Regions from separate parts of the Streptomyces sp. NPDC005423 genome, predicted to be linked through region 1. Evidence: riboswitches for the same ligand, from Rfam matches in the RefSeq annotation. Region 1 holds a riboswitch; each other region holds the start of a gene.

Region 1 (10,128 bases):
TTCGGCGCACTGCTGTGAACTGCTGTGAACTTCTATGGCGAACAGAAGAACGACGCTGCAGTAAAGTCGGCGCGTGCTTCAGCTGGTCGCGAGCCGGACCATGTCCGCCTGCGGCCCCTTCTGTCCCTGCGAGATCTCGAAATCGACCCGCTGACCCTCTTCCAGGGTGCGGTAGCCGTCCATCTGAATCGCGCTGTAGTGGACGAAAACATCCGCACCACCGTCGACCGCGATGAAGCCGTACCCCTTCTCCGCGTTGAACCATTTGACGGTGCCCTGAGCCATGCCTAACTCCCCTATTACTGGCCCTTGCACAGATCCACACTTCGCGGATCCGGGTCAGACCTCACCCCCCACAGGTTGGGGGCGTGCGCCGGAACGCGTCGACCGCGGCCGAATGTATCTGTCCAACTGCCGTCTGCAACAGGTCAATCGGACGAGAATTCTGGGCATCGGCGTTCGGTGAATTCCGGAGAATTAGTCGGGATTCAGGGCAAGTCGGGCCCCACAAAGGGAACATTGGCCACAAAAGACCTGCCTACTTTGGCTACTTCTCGCGGGCCTCGGAGCGTGAACTCGGAGGGGCGCGGCGAGCCGGTTCCCCAACTGTACCGCGCTCAACCATACAGAATTGCCCCCTCCGTTTCTCTCACGGAGGGGGCAATTCGATGAACTCTCGGTAATCGGCCTTACCAAGGGTAACCAACCGGTCGGTCAGCCTCCGGCGACGGCCGGGATGATCGACACTCCCGCACCGTCCGGCGTGGCCGTCTGCAGACCCTGCTCGAAGCGCACGTCGTCGTCGTTGACGTAGACGTTGACGAACCGGCGCAGCTTGCCCTGGTCGTCGAGGACGCGTGCCGAGATGCCCGTGTGGTTCTTCTCCAGGTCGGCGATGACGTCGCCGAGGGTGGCCCCCTCGGCGGCGACCTCGGCCCGGCCTCCGGTGTAGGTGCGCAGGATGGTGGGGATGCGGACGGTCACGCTCATGCGAGGCCAGCCTCTCGGAAGGAGTCCAGGTTCGGGCGGATGGTAGCGGTCAGGCCGGTGCCGGCGACCGCGTCCAGCGTCTTGAGGCCGTCGCCCGTGTTGAGGACGACCGTGGTGAGCGCCGGGTCCAGCAGACCGTTCTCGATCAGCTTCCGCGTCACCCCGACCGTCACACCGCCGGCGGTCTCCGCGAAGATGCCCTCGGTCCGGGCGAGCAGCCTGATGGCGTCCACCACCTGCTCGTCGTTGACATCTTCGACCGCTCCGCCGGTCCGGCGCGCGATGTCGAGGACGTACGGCCCGTCGGCCGGGTTGCCGATCGCCAGCGACTTGGCGATGGTGTCCGGCTTCTGCGGGCGCACCACGTCGTGGCCGGCCTTGTAGGCGGCGGAGACCGGCGAGCAGCCCTCGGCCTGGGCGCCGAAGATCTTGTACGGCTTCTCCTCGACGAGCCCGAGCTCGATCAGCTCGCGCAGCCCCTTGTCGATCTTCGTGAGCTGGGAACCCGAGGCGATCGGCACCACGAGCTGGTCGGGCAGGCGCCACCCCAGCTGCTCGCAGATCTCGTACGCCAGGGTCTTGGAGCCCTCCGCGTAGTACGGCCGCAGGTTGACGTTGACGAAGCCCCAGCCCTCGCCGGCCGGGTCGCCGATCAGCTCGGAGCAGAACCGGTTCACGTCGTCGTAGTTGCCCTCGATGCCGACGAGTTCGCCGCCGTAGACCGCCGCCATGACGATCTTGGCCTGCTCCAGGTCGTGCGGGATGAACACGCAGGAGCGGAAGCCGGCCCGGGCGGCGGCGGCGCCGACCGCGCCGGCCAGGTTGCCGGTGGAGGAGCAGGAGAGGGTGGTGAAGCCGAAGGCGCGGGCGGCCTCGATGGCCTGGGCCACGACGCGGTCCTTGAAGGAGTGCGTCGGGTTGCCGGAGTCGTCCTTGACGAAGAGCTTGCCGGCGTCGACGCCCAGCTCCCGGGCGAGGTTGTCGGCCTGGACGAGCTTGGTCCACCCCGGGTTGATGTTCGGCTTGCCGGCCACGTCGGCGGGGACGGGCAGCAGCGGCGCGTACCGCCAGATGTTCGCGGGTCCCGCTTCGATGCGCTTGCGGAGGTCCTCGGTGTCGTAGCCCGAGAAGTCGTAGGCGATCTCCAGCGGGCCGAAACACTCCTCGCAGGCGAAGACCGGGCCGAGCGGGACGCGGTGGCCGCATTCGCGGCACGAGAGGGCGGCGGCGGGTCCGAGATCGACGGCGTTCACCGGATTCGGGGTGTGTGCGACAGTCTGCGCAGCCATGGAGGCGAGGCCCTTTCTCCTCATCTTCCTCACGACGCATCTCGCCGTGAGACGGATTTGGCACCTTCCCGAGCCGGGAGCCCCGCCACATGGCAGTTCTTTCACCACATGCGAGCAAGACCGGCTGGAGGGTTGCCGGGGCTTCAACGGGCCGTATCCCTCTGCCCCTCTGGATGAGCGGTATTCGATTGTGGGCGCCGGTGACCCCCGACATGCGATGGTCATCAGCGTTGTCCAAGACTGTAACCGAAGGCCAGGACAGTTGAGAGAGCCGTCCGAACCGCGAGATGGATCAACCGGACACGCTCCGTGTCCGCTCGCCGATAGAACGCAGAGGAGCCGCGCAACGTGCTGAAGGAAGTCGAGCGCTGGCTGAGCACCCGCTCCTGGTCCCTGACCGATCGCCCGCTCCACCAGATCCTGGCCGCCAAGCAGCGCACCGGCCAGTCGGTCAGTGTCGTGCTGCCCGCTCTCAACGAGGAGGAGACGGTCGGCGAGATCGTCGCCGTCCTCCGCCACGACCTGGTGCGGCAGGTCCCGCTCGTCGACGAGATAGTCGTCGTCGACTCCGGGTCCACCGACCGCACCTCCGAGGTGGCCGCCGCGGCGGGCGCCCGGGTCGTCCACCGCGACGACATCCTGCCCCGGCTCCCCGCCGTGCCCGGCAAGGGCGAGGTGCTGTGGCGCTCACTGCTGGTCACCGGCGGTGACATTGTCTGTTTCGTCGACGCCGACCTGAAGGAGTTCTCCTCCGACTTCGTCACCGGCATCGTCGGACCGCTGCTGACCGACCCGGGGATCGACCTCGTCAAGGCGATGTACGACCGTCCGCTCGGCGGCGCGGCGGGACAGGGCGGCCGGGTCACCGAGCTGATGGCGCGCCCGTTGCTGAACATGCACTGGCCGCAGCTGGCCGGCTTCGTGCAGCCGCTCGGCGGCGAGTACGCGGCCCGCCGCTCCCTGCTCGAACAGCTGCCGTTCCCGGTCGGGTACGGCGTCGAGCTGGGCATGCTCGTCGACTCGCTGCACCTGGTGGGCCTGGACGCCCTCGCCCAGGTCGACGTCGGGGTGCGCAAGCACCGCCACCAGGACGGCCAGGCGCTGGGCCGGATGGCCGCCCAGATCTACCGCACCGCCCAGCTGAGGCTGGCCCGCGGACACCTCCTCCGGCCGTCCCTCACCCAGTTCGTGCGGGGCCCGGACGGCTTCGAACCGCGGACGTACTCCGTGGACACCGAGGAGCGCCCGCCGATGGCGGAGATCCGGGAGTACCGGTCACGCAGGGTTGCTTAGGAGTCCGTATACGGATCGTGCGTTTGAGCGTTTCCGGGCCGGGCTAGGTAGTGGCATATGACTTCCACGTACGGTGCTGCCCAGGTCCTCGTCGCGTCCAACCGCGGCCCGGTCTCGTACGAGGTGGGTGACGACGGTTCGCTGAACGCCCGGCGCGGTGGCGGCGGTCTGGTCTCCGGACTCTCCGCGATCGGGCCGGACGCGGGCGCGCTGTGGGTGTGCTCCGCGCTCTCCGACGGTGACCGGGAAGCGGTCCGGCGCGGGGTCGGCGAGGAGGGCGTGCGGATGCTCGCCGTCCCGGCCGAGGTGCACGCCGACGCGTACAACGGCATCGCCAACTCGGTGCTCTGGTTCGTCCACCACATGCTGTACCAGACGCCCCTGGAGCCGGTCTTCGACGCGGAGTTCCGGCGCCAGTGGGCGTCGTACGAGGAGTACAACCGGGCGTTCGCGCGGGCGCTGGCGGAGGAGGCGGCCGAGGGGGCCGTCGCGATCGTGCAGGACTACCACCTGACGCTGGTCCCCGGGATGCTCCGGGAGCTCCGCCCCGACCTGCGCATCGGGCACTTCTCGCACACGCCGTGGGCGCCGCCGGAGTACTTCCGGATGCTGCCCGACGACATCGGCCGGCAGATCCTGACGGGCATGCTCGGGGCGGACCGGCTGGGTTTCCTGACCCACCGCTGGGCGGACGCGTTCACGGCCTGCTGTACGGAGTTCGCCGGGGGCCTCGGGGAGACCCGGATCGGGGTGCACGGACTGGGCGCGGACGCCGAGTTCCTGCGCGAGCGCGCGCACCGCCCGGATGTCGAGGAGCGGATGACGGCCCTGCGCGCGGAGATCGGCGAGGACCGCAGGGCGATCGTGCGGGTCGACCGCACCGAACTGTCGAAGAACATCGTGCGCGGGCTGCTCGCCTACCGGCAGCTCCTCGACGACCGCCCGGAGTGGCGCGAGCGGGTCGTGCACGTCGCGTTCGCCTACCCCTCCCGGCAGGACCTCGCGGTCTACCGGGAGTACACGGCCGCGGTGCAGCGGCTCGCCGAGGAGATCAACTCCCGGTACGGGACGCCTGGTTGGACTCCGGTCGTGCTGCACGTGAAGGACGACTTCGCCCGCTCCCTGGCCGCCTACCGGCTCGCCGACGTGGCGCTCGTGAACCCGATCCGGGACGGCATGAACCTCGTCGCCAAGGAGGTACCGGTCGTCTCCGACGAGGGCTGCGTGCTGGTGCTCTCCCGGGAGGCGGGCGCCTACGAGGAGCTGCGCGAGGACGCGATCACGGTGAACCCCTACGACGTGACCGGCACCGCGGCGGCCCTGCACGAGGCGCTGACCATGCCGGCCGGGGAGCGGGCCGAGCGGACCAAGCGGCTGGCGGCGGCGGCCACGGCGCTTCCGCCGGCCCAGTGGTTCCTGGAGCAGCTGCACGCACTGGAGCGCTGAACCCCGGCGCCCCAGCCCGGCTGACCGGCCCCGGCCCGGCCCGTCAGTCCAGCCGGGCCGCGATCGCCGACAGCAGTGCCACGACCCCGGCCGGGCCGTCCACCACCAGGTCGGCGCGGTCGGCCAGTTCGGCCACCTCGGAGCTGCCGCTGCACACCAGCAGGCCGGCCACGCCGTCGGAGCGGAGTTTGTCGACGGCGGTGAAGGCGGGCAGGTCGCCCAGGTCGTCGCCGGCGTAGAGGACGGACTCGGCGCCGGTCTCCCTCACGTATTCGAGGAGCGCGACGCCCTTGTCCATGCCCGGCGGGCGCAGCTCCAGGACCATGCGGCCCGGTTCGACGATCAGGCCGTGGCGGGCGGCCAGCTCGGTGAGCGGCGCGCGCAGGGTCTCGAACGCGGCCTGGGGGTCGGCCGCCCGGCGGGTGTGGACGGCGACCGCGCGGCCCTTCTCCTCGATCCAGGTGCCCTGCCAGGCACCGATCCGGTCGAGGAAGCCCGGCAGTTCGGCCCGGACGGCGGCGACCCCGGGGTGCGGAGCGGGGGCGCTGACGGTGCCGGTGACGGCGTCCCAGCGCTCGGCGCCGTAGTGGCCGAGGACGACGAGGTGTTCCAGGCCGGGAACGCCCGCGAAGCCGCCGTGCCGGACCGCGACGCCGGCCGGGCGGCCGGTGACGACGGCGACGGCGGCCACCTTCGGGGCGAGCGCGGCGAGCGCGCGGACCGCGTCCGGGTGGGCCCGTGCCTGCTCCGGGTCGGCCACGATCGGCGCGAGCGTGCCGTCGAAGTCGAGCCCGATCACCGCTTTCGCGGGCCGGGCGAGCATCGCGTCGAGCCCGTCGCGGCCGACCGGGGTGAGCGGGGTCGGCAGGGGGGCCGGGGGGTCGGTGGGGTCGGTGGAGTCCTGATGAGGGCTGCCCATACCTCCGACCCTATCCGGGCCGCCCGTTTTCCTCACCTCTCGGACCGGCGTACCTCCCGGACCCTGCGCAGCCTGTTCACCGTCACCGGGTCGTGGGCCAGCGCCCGTACGTCGTCCAGCAACGCGTTCAGGAGCTGGTAGTAGCGCACCGGTGCCAGGCCCAGCTCCTCGCGTATCGCGCGCTCCTTGGCGCCGGGGCCCGGGAAGCCCCTGCGTTCCAGGGCGAGGATGTCCTGTTCCCTCCGGTGCAGCGGCTCCTGTTCCATGCCAGAAACGGTAGCTGCCGCCACTGACAACGCCCGTCCGGCCGGGGCGGCCGGACGGACCGCGCGGACTACTCGGCGCTCTCCGCCAGCGAGGCCGACGCCTGGAGCCCGCTGAGCACGGCCGTGGGGCTGCCGTCCGGGGCGACCGCCCGGCCGATGTCCTTCTTTATGTCGGCGCTGACGGTGGCCCAGGAGGTCTTGCCGACCGGGTAGAGCTGGGAGAGCGGGAGTTCGGAGAGGAACGGGCCGAGGGCGGCGTCCCGCTTGTCCGCCGCCATGACGTCGGAGGCGGAGTTGGTCACCGGCAGCAGGTCGTACTCGCGGGAGAAGGCGAGCACGTTCTTGTCGTCGTAGACGAAGTCGAGGAAGTCGCCGATCTGGTCGCGGTGGCCGCTCTGCTTGAAGGCGGTCATCCAGTCGCAGACGCCCATCGTGTTCTTGGCCTTGCCGGTCCGCCCGGGCAGCGGGACCGTACCGAACTCGACGCCCTTCTTGACGGCCTGCTGGATGAGGGTCGGGTGCCCGTTGAGCATGCCGACGTCGCCGTCGGCGAAGGCCGCGAAGGCGTCGGCCCGGTTGAGCTTCGCCGGCGCGACGGGACCGGTCAGCCCCTTGCCGACGAGTTCGTCCTTGAGCCAGCTGAAGGTGGCCACGTTCTGAGCCGAGTCGAGGGTGTACGTACCGACGTCGTCGGTGTAGCCGCCGTCCCCGCCGAGCAGCCACTGCATCGTCTCGGCCTGCGCCTCCTCGGAACCGAGCGGCAGCGCGAAGGGGTACTTCACGCCCTGCGCCTTCAGCGCCCAGGCGTCGGCGGCCAGTTCGCTCCAGTTGGCCGGCGGGGTCAGCCCGGCGCGGGCGAAGAGCGTCTTGTTGTAGAAGAGGACGCGGGTGGAGGCGGCGAACGGGATGCCGTACTGCACCTGCTTCACCTGGCCCGCGTCGGCGAGCGGTCCCGTCAGGTCGGCCTCGACCGGGATGGAGAGCAGGTCGGCGGCGCTGTAGAGCTTTCCGGCCGCCGCGTAGTCGGCGTAGGCGCCGATCTGCGCCATGTCGGGCGCCCGCCCGGCGTCGACCATCTCCGCGACCTTGCGGTCGACGTCGTTCCAGGAGTAGACGCTGACGTCGACGCGCACTCCGGAGTGCTTGGCCTCGTACTCCTTGGCCAGGCCGTCCCAGTACGCACGCGAGCTGTTGGCCTTGGAGTCGCCGTAGTCGGCGGCGACGAGTCTCAGGGTGACGTCACCGGAGTGTCCGGTCAGGCCGCAGCCCCCGAGGAGCGCTGTCATACCCAATGCGGACATACCCGCGATCGTTCCTGTACTCCGCCGCTGCACCGCTGAGATCCCCTGCCCGGCCGTCACGCCGCTCGCTGTCTGGACCCATAAGGTCTACACCACGTGAGTGGACTAGACCTCTTATGGGTCTACGGGTCACACTGTTCCCCGTGAGACATGTCATCGCCCTCGACGTGGGCGGCACCGGAATGAAGGCCGCCCTGGTCGGCGCCGCCGGCGAGCTGCTCCACACCGACCGTCGGGCGACCGGCCGCGAGCGCGGACCGCAGGCGGTCGTCGCCTCGATCCTCGGCTTCGCCGCCGAGCTGCGCGCCCACGGCGAGGAGCGGTTCGGCGAGCCCGCGTCCGCCGCCGGGGTCGCCGTCCCCGGCATCGTCGACGCCGAGCGGGGCGTCGCCGCCTACTCGGCCAACCTGGGCTGGCGCGACGTGCCCCTGCGCGACCTGCTGGCCGCCCGGCTCGGCGGGGTCCCGGTGGCCCTCGGCCACGACGTGCGCGCCGGCGGCCTCGCGGAGGGCCGGATCGGCGCGGGCCGGGGAGCCGACCGGTTCCTCTTCGTACCGCTCGGCACCGGCATCGCGGGCGCGATCGGCATCGACGGCCGGATCGAGGCGGGCGCGCACGGCTTCGCGGGCGAGATCGGCCATGTCGTCGTACGGCCCGGCGGAACCCCCTGCCCGTGCGGGCAGCGCGGCTGCCTGGAGCGGTACGCGTCGGCGGCGGCCGTCAGCGCGGCCTGGGCCGCCGCGTCCGGCGACCCGGCGGCGGACGCGGCCGACTGCGCCCGGGCCGTCGCATCCGGGGACCACCGGGCCCGGCAGGTCTGGCAGGACGCCGTCGACGCGCTCGCCGACGGCCTGGTCACCGCCCTCACCCTGCTGGACCCGCGCACGCTCATCATCGGCGGCGGGCTGGCCGAGGCGGGCGAGACCCTGTTCGCACCGCTGCGGGACGCCGTCCGGCGGCGCGTCACCTTCCAGAAGCTGCCGTCCCTGGTCCCCGCGGCCCTCGGGGACACCGCCGGATGCCTCGGTGCCGGGCTGCTGGCCTGGGATCTCCTGACCACGACCGACCGTACGGAGGTAACCACCTGATGGCAGCCGACCCGGAGGCGCGACCAGCCACCCACCCCCCGCGGCCCGCGACCGGCCCGGCGCCCCTCGTCCTGTCCGGCGCCCGGGTGGTCCTGCCCACCGGAACCGTCGGCGGCGGCCGGGTGGTCGTCGACGGCGAACGCATCGCCGGGAGCGCCCCGGAGCAGGCCGAGGTGATCGACGTGTCCGGCCACTGGCTGGTGCCCGGCTTCGTCGACCTCCACAACCACGGCGGCGGCGGCGCCTCCTTCACCTCCGGCACGGTCGAGGAGGTCCTCAAGGGCATCCGCACCCACCGGCTGCACGGCACGACGACCCTGGTCGCCTCCACCGTCACCGGCGAGATGGACTTCCTCGTGCGGCGCGCGGGGCTGCTCTCCGAACTGGTCGAGCAGGGCGACCTGGCCGGCGTCCACTTCGAGGGCCCGTTCATCTCGCCGTGCCGCAAGGGCGCGCACTCCGAGGCGCTGCTGCGCGACCCGGACCCGGCGGCCGTGCGCAAGCTGCTCGACGCGGCGCGCGGCCGGGCCGCGATGGTCACCCTCGCGACCGAACTGCCCGGCGGCATCGACTCCGTGCGGCTCCTCGCCGAGCAGGGCGTGATCGCCGCGATCGGTCACACGGACGCGACGTACGAGCAGACGGTCGAGGCGATCGACGCCGGCGCGACCGTCGCCACGCACCTCTTCAACGCGATGCCACCGCTCGGCCACCGTGAGCCGGGCCCGATCACCGCGCTCCTCGAAGACGGCCGCGTCACCGTCGAGTTGATCAACGACGGCACTCATCTCCACCCGGCCGCACTCCAGTTGGCGTTCCATCACGCGGGCGCGGAGCGGGTGGCGTTCATCACGGACGCGATGGACGCGGCCGGCTTCGGCGACGGGCGGTACCTGCTCGGCCCGCTGGAGGTCGAGGTCAGCGAGGGCGTGGCCCGGCTGGTGGAGGGCGGTTCGATCGCCGGCTCCACGCTCACCCTGGACCGGGCCTTCACACGCGCGGTCACCGTCGACCGGCTGCCGGTGGAGGACGTCGTCACCGCCCTGTCGGTGAACCCGGCCAGGCTGCTGGGGAGGTACGACGAGATCGGCTCACTGGAGCCCGGCAAGTACGCCGACCTGGTGCTGCTGGACTCCGCGTTCGACCTCAAGGGCGTGATGCGGCACGGCAGTTGGGTGGTCGATCCCCGACTGGGCTGACCCGTGGCGGATCGCGGGAGAGGGGTGGCCGGTCCGGATCTGGGCCGGCCCCGGTCTCTTTGACATGATCGAGCCGCCGGAACAGCGACGGCGAGCGTGTGCGCGCCTGTGCGGGGGAGGTCGGACCAGGTGATCCTCACGGTCACGCTGAACACCGCCCTCGACCTCACCTACCGGGTACGGGAGTTGCGCCCGCACGGCTCGCACCGCGTCCTGGAGGTGACCGAACGGCCGGGCGGCAAGGGGCTGAACGTCGCCCGCGTACTCGCCGCCCTCGGCCACGAGGTGACGGTCACCGGCTTCACGGGCGGCGCGACCGGACACGTCGTAAAGGAGC
Region 2 (10,128 bases), on a different contig from region 1:
CCCCTTGCCGTCCGCGTCGATGTCGTAGCGGACGGTCGAGTCCCCCGTGACCAGCGGGCCCATGTTGACGCTCATCTCCAGGCCCGTCTGGCAGCGCAGCGCTCCGCCGTCGTCGCGGTTGATGTCAGCGGTGACGTCGCAGACCGCCTTGCTGTCGACATAGTCACTTCCGCTTGAGCCCGCAGCGCGCGACTCCAGCCGGATCTCCAGGTCGAAGTTGTCGAACTTCCTGGTACTCCCCCCGCCTCCGTCCGCGAACGAGCCCGTGACGACAGCCGTGTATGTCCGGTAGTCGTTGCTCGCCGGGCTGGTCTCCTGGATGCAGACCTGGAGGTTGACGTCCGTGTCGAAACCCGGGGTGGAGAACGCCTTCGACTGCACCCCGGTGCACTTGCTGGCCACCGCGTGAGCGGTACCGGCGAACACCACCCCACAGGCACAGCAGGTTGCCGCGGCAACCGACATCGCGGCTATCCGAAACCGATGCATATGTCCCCCTCTGTCGAATACTCACCAGAAGGTATCGCGTCGGCAAAGAACTGCACAACTCCAGGTTGATTCCAGGGTTTTGACGGGGAACTAGATGCGGACGCCGAACTGGAAGGGCATGTCCGCGATCGACTCGTAGCGGACGACCGCGCCGGTGTGCGGGGCGTGCAGGACCTGACCGTTGCCCGCGTAGAGGCCGACGTGGTGGTGATCGCCGTAGAAGATGACGAGGTCACCGACCTTCAGGGCGCTCTCGCTGGAGATGATCGTGCCCGCGTTCGCCTGGGCCTCGGAGGTTCGGGGTATGGAGACGCCGGCCTGGGCGTAGGCCCAGGAGGTGAGGCCCGAGCAGTCGAAGGAGGACGGGCCGGAGGCGCCGTAGACGTACGGGGTGCCGATCACGGACTGGGCGGCGGCGAAGGCGGCGGCGGCGCGGCCGGAGGCGGAGGTGGTGCTGCCGAGGTCGACCCGGGCGGTGGAGCTGCGGCTGGCCCGCGCCTGTTCGGCGTCGAGGGCCGCCTTCTCCTTGGCCGTCAGCGTGTTGAGCAGCTTCTGGGCCGCGGCCAGCTTGGACTTGACCTCGTCCTTCTTCTTCTTCAACTCGGCGCGGGTGGCGGAGAGATCCTTGAGCTTGTCGCTCGCCTCGGCGCGCTCCTGGGCCAGTTCGCGCTGCTTCGCCTGGATCTTCTTCAGCGCTTCGACCTGCTGGCCGCTCAACTGGTCGAGCGTGGAGGCCTTGTCGAGATAGTCGTCCGGGTCCGAGGAGAGGAAGAGCTGTACCGAGGGGTCGATGCCACCGGTGCGGTACTGGGCGCTCGCCATCGAACCGAGGCTGTCCCGGAGCTTGTTGAGCTCCTCCTGGCCGCGGGCGACGTTGTCCTGGATGGTGGAGATCTCCTTCTGGAGCTTGTCCTGCTTCTCCTGGGCCCCGTCCATCTTCTCGGTGGCCTGCTCGGTCTGCTCGTAGAGGGCGTCGACCTTGGACTTGACCTCGTCCTTGCTGGGCTTCTCGCTCGGCGCGGCGTTGGCGGCCTGGGCGCTGAAAGCCACGGCGGCAGCGGCTGCGGTGGTCAGCACGGTCACGCGCGTGCGGCTCGGCTGCTTCGGTCGACGATGAGACGCCACGGAGTCGAGCTCCTTCTAGTGAGTGATCACCCGATCAAAGGTTTGAGCCCAGACCCTAGTGACCTGACCGTGATCAGTTCAAATCCTCACCGAAAAAAAGCCGTCACGCAATGCATTCTTTGCATATAACCAACGTGCAGTGATGACCAGTTGACGCTACGTTGCGTGAGGTTTCGGTCAATTGCGGCATTAAACCTGTACGTTGACCTTCACGACAGTCGCTTGAGAAGTACCGCGGAAGCCACGGGTCGCGCGCCCGCCTTGGCGATGCCGTCGGCCACCTCGCGGTCGGTCGACGCGACGATCACCGGCCGGCCCGGCGGCTCCGCCCGCACCAGCTGACGGATCAACTCGTCGGCGGTGACGCCCGGTTTGGAGAACAGCACCCGCACCCCGCGCGGCGGCGCGAGCAGCACGGGGGCGGCCAGTTCGGCCCCGTCGAAGACACAGGTGACCTCGGCACCGGTCTGCGCGGCGAGCTGCGAGAGCTGGCCCAGCAGCCTCAACCGCTGCTTCTCCAGCGGCATTTGGGGATATCCGGTCTTGGTGACGTTGTAGCCGTCGACGACCAGGTGCGCCTGCGGCAGCGCGAGCAGCTGGTCGAGGATCGCCGGATCGTTCTCGGACAGGGCGCGGGCGGCGATGTCCTTGGGGGTCATCCGCCCCGGCTCCACCGCGTCCACGGTCTCCGCCGGCCGTACCGAGACAGGCGGCAGGGCGAGCTCGCGACGGAGCCCCTGAGCCGCCTCCAGCACGGTGTCCAACAGCAGCCGTACCCGCATGTCGCCCACGCTGCGCCCCTCCCGGGCCGCCTTGCGGGCGGCCTCAAGGGCCGCCTCCGCCTCGCCGAGCCGGCCCTTGAGCCGCCGGCCCTCACTCTCGGCCGCGGAGAGCTGGCTCTGACCCTCCGCGCGCACGGTGTCCATCTCGGCCCGCGCCTTGCGCAGCGCCGCCTCGCCCCGCTTGACGTCGCTGTGGGCGGCGCGCAGCTTGCGGTGCAGCGCCTCCGCCTCCCGCTTCGCCGCGTCCAGCTCGGTGCGCAGCCGTTCGGTCTCGGAGCGGGTGGCCTCGCGGGCCCGGTCCAGCTCCCCGCGCAGCCGCTCCAGCTCGGCCCGGCTCTCCTCGTCGGCGCGCTCGGCGTCGGCCCGCTGGGCCTCCTCGCCCGCGGCGGTGACGAGCTTCACCCAGCCGGCGGGGCGCAGCACATAGGCCGCGGCCGCCACGTCGAGCGGGTCCGCGGCCGGGGGCGGCGAGCCGGAGTCGAGAGCGGCGGTCAGCTCCGGCTGGGTCTCTCTCAGCTTCTCCCCGATGCGCTGCCGGAAGAGCGGGTCGGTCTCCAGGGCGGCGGCCATCGCGTTGCCCGCGAACTTGGCGCGCCGGTTGGGGGCGAAGCGGGCGTACTGGCGCAGCTGGCCGGGCAGCTCGGCTACGGTCAGGCCGCCGAAGCCGTCGGAGACGATCTGCACGACCCGTCGGCGCACGCCGTCGGGCAGCGGACGGTCGAGCACCTCAGCGGCGCCGTCGTCCGGCCCCCCGCTCCCGGTCTCCACCATCCGTCACCCCAATATCCGTGCGGGTCCCGCTCCCGTCAGGAGCCGGCGCCCGGCCTGTCCACGAGTTCCACCTGGTCCACGGCGTTGCACCAGCGGCAGCGCACCGACTCGATGGTCTCACTGACCACCTCGCGCTCCTCGACCTTCGGCTCACCGGCCAGGTCGAGGTGGAGGTACTCCACGACCTTCGACGAGCGGGTCACGTCGAAGCGCGTGAGGTTGCCGCAGAGGGTGCAGCGCCACCGGGTCGCGGCGGTCGGCAGGGGAACCGTCATCGTGGCTGTCCGCTTTCCTTCTAGTCTCCGTGATGCACCGGATTCCCCGACGCATATGGCTCGTAACCCTACGGCCTGGGGGGCGCCCGCCGCTCGGCCGTCCAGCGCGGCGAGGCGGTATGCCCCGCCACGCCCCGGTACGCCATGCTCTGTACTCATGATCAGCAGCTGGGGAACCGTGGCCGGCCGGGTGCTCCGCAAGCCGTCGGCGCCGATGACGTACGGACTGATCGCCCTGTGCTGTCTGATCTTCGCGCTCGGCCCGGCGTCGGGGCTCGCCCCCGCGTACGGCACGGGTGACGCGCTGCTCGCCGCGGAGCGGGCGTACTTCCGGCGCTGGGGCGTGGTCCCCGCCGCGCTCCTCGACGGCGCCGCCCGGGAGGCCCTGACCCCCGTCACGGCCCTCTTCATCCACGGCAGCTGGGTCCACCTCCTGGGCAACATGCTCTTCCTCTACGTCTTCGGGGCGATGACCGAAGAACGGCTGGGCCGTGCCGAGTTCACGCTCTTCTACCTCGTCTGCGGATACCTCGCCCTGTCCGGCTACGCGGTCGCCAACGCCGGCTCCGCCCAGTCGCTGGTCGGCGCGTCCGGGGCGATCTCGGCGGTCCTCGGCGCGTTCCTGTACCTGTTCCCCAGGGCGCGGGTGACGAGCCTGCTCCCGTTCCTCTTCTTCCTGCCGCTGCGCTTCCCCGCCTGGGTCGTCCTCCCCTTCTGGGCGGCCCTCCAGTGGCTCGCGCTGGGGCAGGCGTCCCAGGGACCCGGCGTCGCCTACCTGGCCCACCTGGTGGGCTTCTCGCTGGGGTTCGGCTACGCGTGGCTGCGGTTCGGCAGGCGGAGGGGCCCGCGGGGCGGCCCCGGCGGGGCGGTGGTGGGGGACCGGCGGGCGACTAGAGTGAAGTCCGCCCCAGCTACGGCCCCCGAGGGAGAGAACCAGCCGTGATCACCGCGATCGTCCTCATCAAGACCAGCGTGGACCGGATCCCCGAGATCGCCGAGTCGATCGCCGCGCTGGAGTCCGTGAGCGAGGTGTTCTCCGTGACCGGGACCTACGACCTGATCGCGATGGTGCGGGTGCGGCAGCACGAGGACCTGGCGGAGGTCATCCCGGGGCGGATCAGCAAGATCCCCGGCGTGGAGGGGACGGACACGCACGTGGCGTTCCGGACCTACTCCCAGCACGACCTGGAGGCGGCGTTCGCGATCGGGCTCGACTCGTGAGCACCGCCTCGTGAACGCCACCTCGTGAACGCCGCCTCGTGAACGCCGCCTCGTGAACGCCGCCTCGCGGCAGGTGTCCGGTCAGACCGCCGGGACGCAACGGCCGTCCTCCGTGCGGTAGTTCCACCGCGCGCCGTCGCTCACCAGCTCCCGTACCGCCGTCACGAACCGGTCCACGTGCTCGTCCGGCGTGCCCGCGCCGAAGCTGACGCGGATCGCGTTGAGGGACTTCTCGCCGGGCGCCGCCTCGGGGGCCCCGCACTCGCCCTGGGTCTGCGGGTCGCTGCCGAGGAGGGTGCGGACCAGGGGGTGGGCGCAGAAGAGGCCGTCGCGGACGCCGATGCCGTACTCGGCGGAGAGGGCGGCGGCGAAGTGGGAGCTGTTCCAGCCCTCGACGACGAAGGAGAGCACGCCGACCCGGGGGGCGTCGTCGCCGAAGAGGGAGAGCACCTTCACCCGCGGGACCCCGGCGAGGCCGGTGCGGACCTTCTCGATCAGGTACCGCTCCCGCGCGACCAGCGTGTCGAAGCCCGCCTCGGTCAGCGCCTTGCACGCGGAGGCGATGGAGTAGGCGCCGATCACGTTGGGCGAGCCGGCCTCGTGGCGGGCCGCGCTGTCGTGCCATTCCACGTCCACTCCCCCGTCCTCGCGCCGGGTGACCCGGCGCGAGGCGCCGCCGCCCGCGAGGTAGGGGTCGGCGGCCCGGAGCCAGTCGGCGCGGCCGGCCAGCACGCCCGCGCCGAAGGGGGCGTAGAGCTTGTGGCCGGAGAAGGCGATCCAGTCGACGTCGAGGTCCTGGACGGAGACCGGGTGGTGCGGGGCCAACTGGGCGGCGTCCAGGACGATCCGGGCGCCGTGGGCGTGCGCGGCGGCGGCGAGTTCCCGTACGGGCCACAGCTCGCCGGTGACGTTCGACGCGCCGGTCACGCAGACCAGCGCCGGGCCCTGGCCCCCTGCGGTGGACACGGCGCGCCCGGCGAGGGCGCGCTCCAGGGTCTCGACGGCCTGACCGGGGGTGCGCGGGGCGTCGAGGTAGGTGACCCGGGCGTCCCGCCAGGGCAGCAGGGAGGCGTGGTGCTCGGTCTCGAAGACGAAGACCTGGCAGTCGGCGGGGAGGGCCTGGGCGAGCAGGTTGAGGGAGTCCGTGGTGGAGCGGGTGAAGATCAGCTGGTCGTCGGCGCGGCAGTCGAGGAACTCGGTGACCGTCTTCCGGGCGTTCTCGAAGAGGTCGGTGGAGAGCTGCGAGAGGTAGCCGGCGCCGCGGTGGACGCTGCCGTAGTAGGGCGCGTAGGCCGCCACGTCGTCCCAGACGCGCTGGAGGGCCGGGGCGCTGGCCGCGTAGTCGAGCGCCGCGTAGGTGACCTCGCCGCCCGTCACGAGCGGGACGGTGACATCCCGGCCCAGAACGGGCAGCGGGGAACAAACGGTCCGGTCGGTGGCAGCGGTGGTGACAGACATGGCGAACTCCCGTATGAGGCAGGCGACTTCACCGCGCGAGCGGAGACCACTCCGGCGCGGGAAAAGGTGAAAGGGGTATGCGGAGGCGGGGCTCGACGCCCTATCGCATTCGCTTGCTCACAGAGGGCTCCCTCGATACCAGGACCCCTGGTGTCTTTCGAGGGGCCCGCGCTTGCCGCGGACCTCGCTGCCCACGGCCTGGTCTTCACCCGGGGCACCCCGCCACGGACGGAGGGTTGCCGGACAGTCGGCCGGGGCCTCATGACTGTCACTCATGACCTGGTCAGAAAACGTACGTGAGGTGATCGGCGTCCCGCAACCCGTGTCCGGATCGCGGGACGCCGAGGCCCGGGCTACGCGTTGCTCGCGGCCGACCAGCGCTCCAGGGTGCGCGCGGCGGCCCCCGAGTCGATCGACTCCGCGGCCCGCTCCATCCCGGCCCGCAGCCGGTCCGCGAGCGGGCCGTCCCCGCGCTCCAACGCCACCAGCGCCGCGGCCGAGTTGAGCAGGACGGCCTCCCGGACCGGGCCGCGTTCGCCGTCCAGGAGGCGGCGGGCGACACCGGCGTTGTACTCCGGGTCGGCGCCCCGCAGGGCCTCCACCGGGACCAGTTCGAGGCCGACGTCCCGGGGGTCGAAGGTCTCCTCGGTCACCTTGCCGTCGCGGACCGTCCAGACCCGTGAGGTCGCCGTGGTCGTCAGTTCGTCGAGCCCGTCGTCCCCCCGGAACACCAGCGCCGACGCCCCCCGTTCGGCCAGCACGCCCGCGATCAGCCCCGCCATGCGCGTGTCGAAGCAGCCGACCGCCGAGGCGGTGACCCGGGCCGGGTTGGTCAGCGGGCCGAGCAGGTTGAACGCGGTCGGGATCCCGAGATCGCGCCGGACCGCGCCGACGAACCGCATCGACGGGTGGAATCTGGCCGCGAAGCAGAAGGTGATCCCGGCCTCCTGCGCCACCTGCGCCACCCGCTCCGGCGTCAGGTCGAGGTTGATGCCGAGCCGCTCCAGCACGTCGGACGAACCGCTCGCCGAGGAGGAGGCGCGGTTGCCGTGCTTGACGACCTTCGCCCCGGTGCCGGCGATCACCACCGCGGACATCGTGGAGATGTTGACCGTGCGCGCCCGGTCGCCGCCCGTACCGACGATGTCGACGGCCGGACCGGGGATCTCCAGCGGCTTCGCGTGGGCGTACATCGTCTCGACCAGGCCGGTGATCTCCTCGACGGTCTCGCCCTTGGCCCGCAGCGCCACCAGGAAGCCCGCGATCTGGGCGTCCGCGGCCTCGCCACTCATGATGCGGTCCATGGCCCAGGCGGTGTCGGCGGCGCTCAGGTTCCGGCCGGCCAGCAGCGCGCTCAGTACGTCGGGCCAGGAACGGCCCGCCGCGGTGTCGCCTCCAGCGGGGGTCACAGCGCTCATGGGGCCGCTCCTGATGGTCGTAGAAAGCAGTGGCTGCCGGAGTGACGCCGGCGCACCCGGTGAATCCGGTGCGCCCACCCTATCCAGCGCCGGGCACGGCGAAGGGCCCCCGTCCGACAACCGGACGGGGGCCCTTCGACCGTGGCGTGGCGTGCGCAGCGATCAGTGGTGGCCGTGGCCGCTGGCGATCTCCTTGTACTCCTCGACGGTGGGCTTGGGGATCTGCGACTCGTCGCCGTAGTAGGCGTTGCTGAGCTTGGCGCGCAGCTTCTCGGAGCCCTTCACCTTGCGCTCGACACCGTTCTCGTCGACGGTCGCGCCGATCTCGGCCGGCTGGTACTGCTCGTGCGCGGTGAGCGTGTGCAGCGCGTCCTGACTGAGCGGCTCGTGCACCTCGACGAACTCACCGTGCGGCAGGCGCTTGATGATGCCCGACTCGCGGCCGTGCAGCACCTTGTCCCGGTCCCGGCGCTGGAGGCCGAGGCAGACCCGCTTGGTGGCGAGGAAGACGAGCACCGGTACGACGAAGAAGCCGACCCGGACGAACCAGGTGATCGCGTTGATCGACAGGTGGAAGTGCGTGGCGAAGATGTCGTTGCCGCCGCCGATGAGCAGCACGAAGTACCACGAGATCCACGCGGCGCCGAACGCGGTGCGCGTCGGGGCGTTCCGCGGGCGGTCCAGGATGTGGTGCTCGCGCCGGTCGCCGGTGACCCAGGCCTCGATGAACGGGTAGACCGCGATCGTCACCAGGACCAGCGGGAAGATCACCAGCGGGATGAACACGCCCAGGACGAGCGTGTGGCCCCAGAAGTTGAGCTCCCAGCCCGGCATGACACGGATCAGGCCCTCGGAGAAGCCCATGTACCAGTCCGGCTGGGCGCCCGTGGACACCATGTCGGGACGGTACGGACCCATCGCCCAGATCGGGTTGATGGAGGCGATCGCCGCGATGGCCGCGATGACACCGAAGACCAGGAAGAAGAAGCCGCCGGCCTTGGCCATGTACACCGGCAGCAGGGGCATGCCGACGACGTTGTTGTTCGTCTTGCCGGGACCCGCGAACTGCGTGTGCTTGTGGTAGAAGACCAGGATCAGGTGGCCGACGACCAGACCGAGCATGATGCCCGGCAGCAGCAGGATGTGGATCGAGTAGAAGCGGGACACGAAGTCGCCGCCCGGGAACTCACCGCCGAAGAGGAAGAACGACAGGTACGTGCCGACGATCGGCACGGACAGGATCGCGCCCTCCATGAAGCGGACACCGGTGCCAGAGAGCAGGTCGTCCGGGAGCGAGTAACCGGTGAAGCCGGTGAACATGCCCAGGACGAACAGCAGGAACCCGAAGAGCCAGTTGACCTCACGGGGCTTGCGGAACGCACCCGTGAAGAACACGCGCATCATGTGCACGAACATGCCGGCGAGGAAGATCAGCGCCGCCCAGTGGTGGATCTGCCGGATCAGCAGACCACCGCGCACATCGAAGGAGATGTGCATGGTCGAGTTGAACGCCTCGGACATCAGCTGTCCCTGGAGCGGGATGTAGCTGCCGTGGTACTCCACCTCGTTCATCGACGGGTGGAAGAACAGCGTCAGGTACACACCCGTGAGGATGATGATGATGAAGCTGTAGAGGCAGACCTCGCCCAACATGAACGACCAGTGGTCGGGGAAGATCTTGCGCATGTTCGACTTGGCCAGGGAGTAGATCCCGAGCCGGCCGTCGGCCCAGTCGGCGATCTTCTCGCCGGCCGGCGCCTTCTCGCGCGAGCGCCCCGGCCCGTCGGGGCCCGAGCTGTTCGTGGTGGTGGTCGTAGTGCTCATCCGCGCTCCCAGAATGCAGGACCGACGGGCTCCTCGAAGTCGCCGAGCGCCTGGAGGTAGCCCTCGTCGCTCACGCCGATGCGCAGCTGCGGCAGGGCGTGGCCGGCGGGGCCGAAGATCACTCGGGCACCGTCGGAGAGGTCGAAGGTGGACTGGTGGCACGGGCACAGCACGTGGTGCGTCTGCTGCTCGTACAGGGAGATCGGGCAGCCCACGTGGGTGCAGATCTTCGAGTACGCCACGACGCCGTCGTGCGACCATGCGAGTTCGCGCTTGTCCTTGATGTCCTCCGGCTGGAGCCGGATGATCATCAGGGCCGCCTTGGCGATCTGCGTCTGGAAGTCCTCGTCGGTCTCCTCCAGGCCGTCGGGCTTGGCGAAGGTGAGCGAGCCGACGGCGATGTCCGAGGCGCGCAGCGGCTGGTTGGTGTTCATGTTCACCAGCAGCTTGCCCTTGGACCACATGGTGTGGCGGAGCTTGGTCCCGGGCAGCGTGCCGAGGTCGCGCAGCAGCATGACGCCGGAGAGCGGGAACAGGGCCAGCGCGCCGAACATCGTGGTGCGGATCAGCTTGCGGCGGCCGAGCGCGGACTCCTTGGCACCCTGCTTGAAGTCGGCCAGGACCTTGGCCTTGACCTCGGGGGGCGCCTCGATCGCGTGCCGCTCGTCGGCGATCTCCAGGTCGGACATGAGGGTGCGGGCCCAGTGGACCGCGCCCGCGCCGATGGCGAAGAGCGCCACACCGAGGGTCATGCCCAGCGCGAAG
Region 3 (10,128 bases), on a different contig from region 1:
ACCACCCACTGGGAGGGCATCGGCCCGGACGGGTCGCCGTACGAGGGCGCCTTCACCAGCATGGCGCACGGCTGGTCCACCGGAGTGCTGCCGGCCCTGACCCACCACCTGCTGGGCGCCCGGCCCACCTCGCCCGGCTACGCCACCTGGGAGGTCCACCCGCAGCCCGGCGACGTCGACTGGGCCACGGGCCAACTGCCTACCCCGAACGGCCCGTTGACCGTCGAGTGGGAGAACGACGCCCGGCAGTTCCGGCTCACCGTCCAGGTGCCCGCGCACACCCGGGGCTCGGTCGCGTTCCCCGGCGACGCGCAAGGGCAGCACGTGCGCGCCGGCCGCCGGACCCTCTGGGACGGGCGCCGGGCCGTGGCCCGCTCCGTGACCGGCACCGGCGGGACCGTCGTCGTCTCGGACCTCGGCCCGGGCACCCACAGCTTCGTGAGCCAACAGCCGTCCACCTGACCCCACTTGACGCCGCTCGATCCTGTGATGTCACCAAGCGTAAACACGTGGACGCCGAGGGTGTCCGCGCGGGACACTTTCCGTTCCGGACAACCGCCCCTCGACATCACAGGGTTGGGATGGAATCGCCTGAAACACGTGAGATGCACCCGCGCAGGGGCTCCGTGCTCCTCGCACTCCGCCACTACGGAAAGGAGTTGGGCCGCCTACGGCGGCTGACCGTCCCCGCCATGCTGCTCCCGGCGGTCGGCAACATCGGCATCAACTACATCGCGCCGCTGGTCGTCGCGAAGCTCGTCGCGCGGATCGCCGGTGACGCCCGGGTCACCGTCGGCGCGACGTGGCCGTACGTGCTCGTCTTCGCCGGCACCCTGCTGCTCGCCGAGGGGTTCTGGCGCGTCGGCCTGCACTGCCTCAACCGCCTCGACGCCCTGGGCGTCGAGCAGTTGTACGTGATCGGTATGGACGCGCTGTTCGCCAAGGACGCCGCGTTCTTCCACGACAACTTCGCCGGCTCGCTCACCAAGCGGGTGCTGAGCTTCGCCTCCCGCTTCGAGGACTTCGTCGACACCATGACCTTCCAGGTGGTGGGCAGCCTCGTACCGCTGCTGTTCGGTTCGGTGGTCCTGTGGCGCTACGAACCGCTCCTCGTCGTAGGGCTGTTGGCGATGCTCGTACTGACCGGCGCGTGCGTGGCGCCGCTGGTGCGGCGCCGGCAGGCCCTGGTCGACCTGCGGGAGGAGGCGATCGCCGAGGTCTCCGGCCATGTCGCCGACAGCCTCATGAACATGGACACGGTCCGTGCGTTCGCCGCCGAGGGACGGGAGGCCGCCGAACACCGCTCCCGTGTCGCCCGCTCCCGCCGCCTCACCCTGCGCTCCTGGGACTACGGCAACCTGCGCATCGACACCCTCGTCGCACCGCTCTCCGTGCTCACCAACGCGCTGGGCCTGCTGCTCGCCGTCGCGCTCGGCGGGGGAGCGCACGGCGTCGAGGCCGTCGTGGTCGCCTTCACGTACTACTCCAACGCGACCCGGATCATGTTCGAGTTCAACCAGATCTACCGCCGGCTGGAGAGCGCGATGACGGAGGCCGCGCAATTCACCGAGCTGCTGCTGAAGCCCCCGACCGTGCTCGACCCGCCGGTCCCCGAACCGGTGCGGTCCCAGGCGGCCGACGTGCGCTTCGAGCGGGTCCTCTTCGCCCACGCGGGCGCGGAGCCCCTCTTCCGGGGGCTCGACCTGACCGTGCCCAGCGGCGCGAAGGTCGGCCTGGTGGGCCGCTCCGGCGGCGGCAAGACCACCCTCGCCCGGCTGCTGCTGCGGATGACGGACATCGACGCCGGGCGCATCCTCGTCGGCGGCCAGGACATCAGCCGGCTGCGCCAGGCCGACCTGCGCGGACTGATGGCCTACGTCCCGCAGGACCCGGCGATGTTCCACCGCACCCTGCGGGAGAACATCGCCTTCGCCCGCCCGGACGCCACCGAGGCCGAGATCCGCCGGGCCGCCGACGCCGCCCACGTCACGGAGTTCGCCGACGCGTTGCCGGACGGCTTCGCCACCATGGTCGGCGAACGGGGCATCAAGCTCTCCGGCGGCCAGCGCCAGCGGGTCGCGCTCGCCCGGGCCATCCTGCGCGACGCCCCGATCCTGCTGCTCGACGAGGCGACCAGCGCGCTGGACTCCGAGAGCGAACTCCTCGTCCAGGAGGCGCTGTGGCGGCTCATGGAGGGGCGGACCGCGCTCGTGGTGGCGCACCGGCTGAGCACGGTCGCCGGCATGGACCGGCTCGTCGTGCTCGACCGGGGACGGATCGTGGAGCAGGGCACCCACCAGGAACTCCTCGCGGCCGAAGGCGCCTACGCCAAGCTGTGGCAGCACCAGTCGGGCGGATTCCTCGACGAGAGCACCGCCGGTTCCGACGTGGTTACCCGGTCCTGACCGGGCTCGCCCCGTGGACACCCTCTTGACGGCGCGCGGAGGTGGATCGACACTCCAGATGGGAATCCTAGTGAACAGGTAGGGAAACAATGGGGCGCTTCCAGCCGGTCACCAGCCGAGTGATCCGTACGCCCCTTCTGACCTCCCGCCGTCACATCGATCTGCTGCGGGTCCGCAGCGCCATCAGTCCCCTGCGCTGACACCCGCCCACCGCTCGACGACGCTTCCGCCGCGCGTCCGCGCGCCCGTCCCCGGGGAGACCCATGTCCAGCACGCCCTCCGCCGCCGTCCCGTCCGACCGGCCCGCCCCCGCCTTCCGCGGCCGCATCGGACGCGACGCGCGCAGCGGCCACTACGCCGTGCCGCGCCGCTACCGGCTGCACCTGTCCACCGCCGACCCCGACTGTCTGCGCATCGCCGTCACCCACAGCCTGCTCGGTCTCGACGACGTCTGCCCCGTGACCTACCTGCCCGCCGTGCCCGACCACGCCGACGGCGGCCACCGCGCCCTGCGCCCGCTCTACGAGGCCGGCGCCCACCACTACGCCGGACCGGCCGCCGCGCCGGTGCTCAGCGACGACTGGTCCGGACGGATCGTCAGCAACCACGCCCAGGACATCGTCCGCGACCTCGCCCGGCACTTCGGCACCGGCTGCCCCGACCTCCACCCGGCCGGCGCCGACTCCGAGATCGAGGCCGTCGAGCGGATGTGCGCCCAGGGCATCGAGGACGCCGCGCAGTGCGCCGGGGCGGCCGGCGCGGGACAGCCGGAACGCGACGCGGCCCTCGCCCGGCTGCTGGAGACACTGGGCGCGCTGGAACGCTGGCTGGACGGCCTCGAGTTCCTGATCCGCGACGAACTCACCGCCGCGGACGTCGAGTTGTGGGTGTCACTGGTACAGCTCGACACCGTGCACCGCCACCACCTGGACGCCGCCGCCGTCCAGCGCGTCGCCGACCACCCCCGGCTGTGGGCCTACGCCCGGCGGCTCGCCGCCCACCCCGCCTTCGGCGGCCGGCTCGACCTCGACGGCATCGCCCGCCGCCACGAGGCCCACTGCCGGGGCCTGGAGGCGGCCGGAGCCGCCGTCCAGATCCTGGACTGGGCGGCCCACGCGGCGGACGGAACCGAGGCCCGCCGCAGCTGAACGGCGTGCCGCGGCGTCCAGTCGGTGGACCGGCGTTGACATCCGTTCGGGCAATTGTCTAACTTACGGCCAGATCGGTCATGAGCGTCAGCGACAAGCCCTGGCTAGCTGACCGGCAACCCTCGCACGCGGTGGGGTGCCCCAGGTGACGACCGGACCGGATGACGTTTCGGTAAGCGCGAGGCCCACGGGCCCAGAAGAGTGACGGTGACGGACATGTACGCAGCGACCAGGACGGCCCCGCGCCGCTCCCAGGGCTGCGTACGGCCGTCCGCGAACCCGCTCGTCGCCGACCGCTCCGTCGATCTGCTCCGCGTCAACAGCGCACTGTGTACCGGACCGGGCTGCGCCCGCTGTCGAGGCTGACGCTCCTCCCAGCCCCCGCTTCCCGCGTTACCGACGAACACCGCCCGTGCGGTGAGCCGTTGTCCGCCAGCTCCCGGTCACTGCGTTTCCCTCCGTGCAACTGCGCCGCGGCGCAGGGTCGTCGACGGCTCCGCCGTCCTCGCCCAGCCACGGCCGCCGCGGTCCGGGTGTCCGACTTACCGCCGGAGCCCTCCATGAGTGAACCCCCAGGCACCACCGTGTCCCTGGCCGAGACACCGTCCGCCGACGCCCGGTCGGACCCCCCGGCTGCACTGACCGCGCAGCGCGTACTCCCGCTGCGCCGGCCCGGCCGGTGGGCCGTCACCGTGGTCGTGCTGGTCCTGGTCGCCCAGTTCGTCCACGGCCTGGCGACCAACCCGTTCTACCAGTGGAGCCGCTTCGGCTACTGGTTCCTGCGCCCGACGATCCTCGACGGACTCCTCATCACCCTCGAAGTGGCGGCGCTCAGCGCCGTGTTGGGGCTCGCCGGCGGCATCCTGCTCGCCGTCGCCCGGCTCTCGAAGAGCCCGGTGCTGCGCGCGGTGAGCTGGACCTACGTGTGGGCGCTGCGCTCCGTCCCGCTCATCGTCGTGCTGATCTTCCTCTACAACTTCAGCGCCCTGTACAAGACGCTCAGCGTCGGCGTCCCCTTCGGCCCCGCCTTCTTCTCCTTCGACGAGTCGAGGCTCGCCACCGACATGGCCGTCGCCGTCGTCGGCCTCAGCCTCAACGAGGCGGCGTACGCGGCCGAAGTGGTCCGCGGCGGCATCCTCTCCGTCGACCAGGGCCAGCACGAGGCGGCCTCCGCCCTCGGCCTGCCCAAGGCCTACCAGTTCCGCCGGATCGTCTTCCCGCAGGCGCTGCGCTCCATCACCCCGAACTACGTCAACCAGCTGATCGGCCTGGTCAAGAGCACCTCACTGGTCTTCTACGTCTCCCTGCTCGACCTCTTCGGCACGGCGCAGTCGATGGGCTCCACCTACCCCGGCGACATCGTGCCGCTGCTGCTGGTGGTCACCGTCTGGTACCTGATCCTGACCAGTGTCGTCTCCGTCGCCCAGTTCTACGTCGAGCGGTACTACGCCCGGGGCGCCACCCGCTCCCTGCCGCCGACCCCGCTGCAGAAACTCCGCGCCGGTCTCACCGACCTGCGGGCCCGCATCCGCAGGGAGGCCGCGATATGACCACCACGACAGCCGAACCGCCGACGGAGATCGTGCCCGCCGCCGTCGACGTGCACAACGTGCACAAGTGGTACGGCGCCCACCGGGTGCTGGACGGCGTCGACCTGACGATACGGCCCGGCGAGGTCACCGTGATCCTCGGCCCGTCCGGCTCCGGGAAGTCCACCCTGCTGCGGGTCGTCAACCACCTGGAGAAGCCCGAGATCGGCTACGTCAGCGTCAACGGCGAGCTGATCGGGGTGAAGCGCCAAGGGGAGCGATTGAAGGAGCTGAGCGAGCGGGCGATCCTGGCCCAGCGCGGCCGCATCGGGTTCGTCTTCCAGAACTTCAACCTGTTCCCGCATCTCACCGTCCTGGACAACGTGGCCGCGGCCCCGGTCGCCACCGGCAGGCTCACCAAGCCCGAAGCGCTGGAACTGGCACGGGAGTTGCTCGGCCGGGTCGGTCTCGCGGAGAAGACCGGCGCCTACCCGCGACAGCTGTCCGGCGGTCAGCAGCAGCGGGTGGCGATCGCCCGCGCCCTCGCCCTGCGCCCCGGCGTCATCCTCTTCGACGAGCCGACCTCCGCCCTCGACCCCGAACTCGTCGGCGAAGTCCTCGCCGTCATCAAGGATCTGGCGACCAGCGGCACCACCCTCGTCATCGTCACCCACGAGATCGGCTTCGCCCGCGAGGTCGCCGACCGGGTGGTCTTCATCGACGCCGGAAAGATCGTCGAACAGGGCCCGCCGCACGAGGTCCTCGACCGGCCCCACCACGAGCGGACCAGGGACTTCCTCAGCAAGGTCCTTTAGCCGCCCGCCACTTCAGCCGCGTCCGCCACCCTCCCGAACACCCCGAACACCGAGCCTAGGAACAGCCATGTCTTCCCTCAGCCTCCGCAGCGGACTCGTCCGCGGCCTCACCGCGGGCACCGTCGTCGCCTCCCTCGCCGGCGGGCTCGCCGCCTGCGGTGGCGACAGCGACGCCGCCACCACGACCGACAGCGCGGCCGGCACGGTCACCGTGGGCGCGCTCTCCAACGGCGCCGCCAAGCAGGCCACGCTCAAGGTCTCCGAAGTGAAGTCGATCAGCGCCGAACTGCCCAAGTCCGTGGCGAAGAACGGCACGTTGAAGGTGGGCGTCGGCTTCCTGCCCGCCGGGTCCCCGCCGCTGGGTTACGTCGGCTCGGATCAGAAGACCCTCACCGGCTCCGAAGCCGACTTCGGCCGGCTGGTCGCCGCCGTCCTCGGCCTCAAGCCGGAGCTGCAGAACTCGACCTGGGAGAACCTCTTCATCGGCCTCGACAGCGGCAAGGTCCAGGTCGCCATCTCCAACGTCACCGTCACCGAGGAGCGCAAGCAGAAGTACGAGTTCGCCTCCTACCGGCAGGACAACCTCGGCTTCGCGGTGCCGGCGAGCAGCAAGTGGAGCTTCGGCGGCGACTACGAGAGCCTGGCCGGCAAGACCGTCGCCGTCGGCGCCGGCACCAACCAGGAGCGGATCCTCCTGGAGTGGAAGAAGAAGCTGGCGGCCGAGGGCAAGAAGCTCACCGTCAAGTACTTCCAGGACAACAACAGCACCTATCTCGCCCTGGCCGCCGGCAAGATCGACGCCTACTTCGCCCCGAACCCCTCGGTCGCCTACCAGGTCAGCCAGACCAAGGGCACGGCCAAGGCGGTCCGCAACGCGGGCACCTACTCCGGCGCCGGCGCGACCCTCCAGGGCCTGATCGCGGCCACCGCGAAGAAGGGCAGCGGCTTCGCCAAGCCGTTCGCCGACGCGATCAACTACCTGATCGAGAACGGGCAGTACGCCAAGTGGCTGGCCGCCTGGAACCTCTCCAACGAGGCCGTCGCCAAGTCCCAGGTCAACCCGCCCGGACTGCCGCTCAGCGACTCCTGACCCACCCGTTCAGTGAGGGGCCCCCGCCGCCGCACGGCGGGGTCCCCGCCCGCACGACCAGCACCGGAGCCGTCACCCGATGTCTACCACCGTCAGTGTCGAAACCACCCTCTCCCACGTTCTGGACAATGCCGCCTGGGCCGCGCTCACCGGCCCGCACGCCCACTTCGCCGAGCGCCTGGGCCGCGCCGTCCGCTACCCCGTGGACGTGGCCGGCTTCCACGCCCTGACCGACATCGACGACCCGCGCGCCTGGGCGGACCTGGCCGCGCTCGTCGGGCCCGGCGGCACGGCCGCCGTGAGCGGTGTGGCGAAGGCCCCCGACGGCTGGGAGATCGTCCGCAGCGGCCGGGGCGTCCAGCTCGTGGACACCGGGCTGCGCGCCGAACCGGACTCCGAGGCGGTACGCCTGGGCCCCGCCGACGTACCCGAGATCCTCGACCTCGTCGCCCGCACCCGGCCCGGCCCCTACCTGCCCCGCACGATCGAGATGGGTACCTACCTCGGGATCCGCCACCGCGGCCGGCTCGTCGCCCTGGCCGGCGAACGCGTGCGGCCGCCGGGCTGGACCGAGATCAGCGCGGTCTGCACCGACCCCGGCCACCGCGGCCGGGGCCTCGCCACCCGGCTGGTGCGCGCCGTCGCCGCCGGCATCAAGGAGCGCGGCGACCACCCCTTCCTGCACGCCGCCGCCGACAACGGGGGCGCGATCCGGCTCTACGAGTCGATCGGTTTCACCCTGCGCCGCCCTACGGTCTTCTCGCTCGTCCGGCCCACCCGTCCGACCGCCGCCGCCGCGGTGGAAGAAACGGCGTAGCGGTGCTGTTGCCGTACTTGATGCCGGACTCCGTGGAGGTGCAGGACATGCGCAGCGCGTCCCCTCTCCCCGCGCCCGAGTCGGTGCCGCGCCGTCGGGTGCGCCTCACCACCCGGTCACACATCGATCTGCTGCGGGTGGCCGGCGCGCTCTGTCGCCCCTGACCCCGCCCCCGTCCGTCGGCCGGGGCCCCTTCGCCGCGTTCCCCGGCCCGCCCGCGTACCTGTCCACGGGCCGGTGATCTCGTACGGACCTCCAGGAAGGCACCCTCGTGTCCTCGACCCCCCTTTCCCCGCTGCATCTCGCCGTCGCCCTCGACGGCACCGGCTGGCACCCCGCCTCCTGGCGCGAGCCGGTCGCGCGCCCCCGGGAGCTGTTCACCGCCGCCTACTGGGCCGGCCTCGTCGCCGAGGCCGAGCGCGGCCTCCTCGACTTCGTGACCTTCGAGGACGGCCTCGGCCTCCAGTCCTCCCACTACGCCGAACCGGACGGCCGCACCGACCAGGTCCGCGGCCGGCTCGACGCCGTACTGACCGCCGCCCGCATCGCACCCCTCACCCGGCACATAGGTCTGGTGCCGACCGTGGTGACCACGCACACCGAGCCGTTCCACATCTCCAAGGCGATCGCCACGCTCGACTACGTCAGCTCGGGCCGGGCCGGCCTGCGGGTGCAGATCTCCGCCCGTCCGCACGAGGCCGACCACTTCGGCCGCCGCACCTTCCCGCCCTTCCGCCTCGAAGACCTCGCGTCGCCGGCCGGGCAGGAGCGGCTGGCCGGCCACTTCGACGAGGCCGCCGACCACATCGAGGTCGTCCGCCGCCTCTGGGACAGCTGGGAGGACGACGCCGAGATCAGGGACGTCGCCACCGGCCGCTTCGTCGACCGGGACAAGCTGCACTACATCGACTTCGAGGGCCGCCACTTCAGCGTCAAGGGCCCCTCCATCACCCCCCGGCCGCCCCAGGGCCAGCCCCTCGTCAGCGCCCTCGCCCACCAGACGATCCCCTACCGGCTGGTGGCCCGCGCCACCGACCTCGGCTACGTCACCCCGCACGACGCCGGCCAGGCCCGGGAGATCGTCGCCGAGATCCGCGCCGAACAGCGCGCCGCCGGCCGGGCCGACGAGACCGTGCACATCTTCGGCGACCTGGTGGTCTTCCTCGACGACGACCCGGCCGAGGCGGTGGCCCGCCGCGAACGCCTCGACGCCCTCGCGGGGGAGCCGTACACCGGTGACGCCCGGATCTTCACCGGTACGCCCGCCCAACTCGCCGACCTTCTCCAGGAGTTGCAGAGCGAGGGGCTGACCGGGTTCCGGCTGCGGCCCGCCGTCGCCGGGCACGACCTGCCGGCGATCACCCGGGGTCTGGTCCCCGAACTCCAGCGCCGGTCCGCCTTCCGCCGCGCCTACGAGGCCGACACCCTGCGCGGCCTGCTCGGTCTCGCCCGCCCCGCCAACCGCTACGCCGCATCCGCCTGAGCCGGAGGGACCGTACGACCATGAGCAAGCCCCTGAAGCAGATCCACCTGGCCGCCCACTTCCCCGGTGTCAACAACACCACCGTGTGGAGCGACCCCGCGGCCGGCAGCCACATCGAGTTCAGCTCCTTCGCCCACCTCGCACGGACCGCCGAACGCGCCAAGTTCGACTTCCTCTTCCTCGCCGAGGGCCTCCGGCTGCGCGAACAGGGCGGCAAGATATACGACTTGGACGTGGTCGGCCGCCCCGACACCTTCACCGTCCTCGCCGCGCTCGCCGCCGTCACCGAACACCTCGGACTGACCGGCACCATCAACTCCACCTTCAACGAGCCCTACGAGGTGGCCCGCCAGTTCGCCAGCCTCGACCACCTCTCCGGCGGCCGCTCCGCCTGGAACGTCGTCACCTCCTGGGACGCCTTCACCGGCGAGAACTTCCGCCGCGGCGGCTTCCTCCCGCAGGAGGAGCGCTACTCCCGGGCCAAGGAGTTCCTGGCCACCACCAACGAACTCTTCGACTCCTGGCGCGGCGACGAGATCCTCGCCGACCAGGCCACCGGCGCCTTCCTGCGTGACGCCAAGGCCGGCGCCTTCGTCCACCAAGGCCAACACTTCGACATCCACGGCCAGTTCAACGTCCCGCGCTCCCCGCAGGGCCGCCCGGTCATCTTCCAGGCGGGCGACTCAGAGGAGGGCCGCGAGTTCGCCGCCTCCGGTGCCGACGCCATCTTCAGCCGGTACAGCACCCTCGACGAGGGCCGCGCCTTCTACACCGACGTCAAGTCCCGCCTCGCCAAGTACGGCCGCGCCAGAGACCAGTTGCTCATCCTGCCCGCCGCCAC

The links. Region 1 has a riboswitch for S-adenosylmethionine ahead of thrC (threonine synthase). Riboswitches for the same ligand answer to the same signal wherever they lie in the genome.
Region 2: linked by a shared signal. The riboswitch ahead of ABZT12_RS17025 (aminotransferase class V-fold PLP-dependent enzyme) and the one ahead of thrC (threonine synthase) in region 1 are both predicted to bind S-adenosylmethionine.
Region 3: linked by a shared signal. The riboswitch ahead of ABZT12_RS25865 (amino acid ABC transporter permease) and the one ahead of thrC (threonine synthase) in region 1 are both predicted to bind S-adenosylmethionine.

What each region holds. Positions count from the first base shown of each region.
Region 1 covers NZ_JBEXET010000017.1:4,953-15,080, forward strand. The annotation lists gene ABZT12_RS19310 (cold-shock protein) at 79-285, opposite strand; gene ABZT12_RS19315 (ubiquitin-like small modifier protein 1) at 715-990, opposite strand; gene thrC (threonine synthase) at 987-2,279, opposite strand; SAM riboswitch class I at 2,297-2,459, opposite strand; gene ABZT12_RS19325 (glucosyl-3-phosphoglycerate synthase) at 2,628-3,572, shown strand; gene ABZT12_RS19330 (trehalose-6-phosphate synthase) at 3,630-5,018, shown strand; gene otsB (trehalose-phosphatase) at 5,062-5,937, opposite strand; gene ABZT12_RS19340 (DUF3263 domain-containing protein) at 5,970-6,203, opposite strand; gene ABZT12_RS19345 (extracellular solute-binding protein) at 6,272-7,504, opposite strand; gene ABZT12_RS19350 (ROK family protein) at 7,648-8,592, shown strand; gene nagA (N-acetylglucosamine-6-phosphate deacetylase) at 8,592-9,791, shown strand; gene ABZT12_RS19360 (1-phosphofructokinase family hexose kinase) at 9,921-10,128, shown strand, end outside.
Region 2 covers NZ_JBEXET010000014.1:5,344-15,471, reverse strand. The annotation lists gene ABZT12_RS17055 (hypothetical protein) at 1-402, opposite strand, end outside; gene ABZT12_RS17050 (NlpC/P60 family protein) at 580-1,614, opposite strand; gene ABZT12_RS17045 (NYN domain-containing protein) at 1,824-3,167, opposite strand; gene ABZT12_RS17040 (hypothetical protein) at 3,203-3,442, opposite strand; gene ABZT12_RS17035 (rhomboid family intramembrane serine protease) at 3,600-4,385, shown strand; gene ABZT12_RS17030 (Lrp/AsnC ligand binding domain-containing protein) at 4,382-4,663, shown strand; gene ABZT12_RS17025 (aminotransferase class V-fold PLP-dependent enzyme) at 4,745-6,121, opposite strand; SAM riboswitch class IV at 6,285-6,401, opposite strand; gene trpD (anthranilate phosphoribosyltransferase) at 6,475-7,539, opposite strand; gene ABZT12_RS17015 (cytochrome bc complex cytochrome b subunit) at 7,702-9,363, opposite strand; gene ABZT12_RS17010 (Rieske 2Fe-2S domain-containing protein) at 9,360-10,128, opposite strand, start outside.
Region 3 covers NZ_JBEXET010000027.1:80,467-90,594, forward strand. The annotation lists gene ABZT12_RS25850 (alpha-L-rhamnosidase C-terminal domain-containing protein) at 1-462, shown strand, start outside; gene ABZT12_RS25855 (ABC transporter ATP-binding protein) at 582-2,405, shown strand; gene ABZT12_RS25860 (glutathione S-transferase C-terminal domain-containing protein) at 2,669-3,553, shown strand; SAM riboswitch class IV at 3,630-3,738, shown strand; gene ABZT12_RS25865 (amino acid ABC transporter permease) at 4,114-5,103, shown strand; gene ABZT12_RS25870 (amino acid ABC transporter ATP-binding protein) at 5,100-5,897, shown strand; gene ABZT12_RS25875 (ABC transporter substrate-binding protein) at 5,965-6,987, shown strand; gene ABZT12_RS25880 (GNAT family N-acetyltransferase) at 7,067-7,804, shown strand; gene ABZT12_RS25885 (LLM class flavin-dependent oxidoreductase) at 8,076-9,287, shown strand; gene ABZT12_RS25890 (NtaA/DmoA family FMN-dependent monooxygenase) at 9,308-10,128, shown strand, end outside.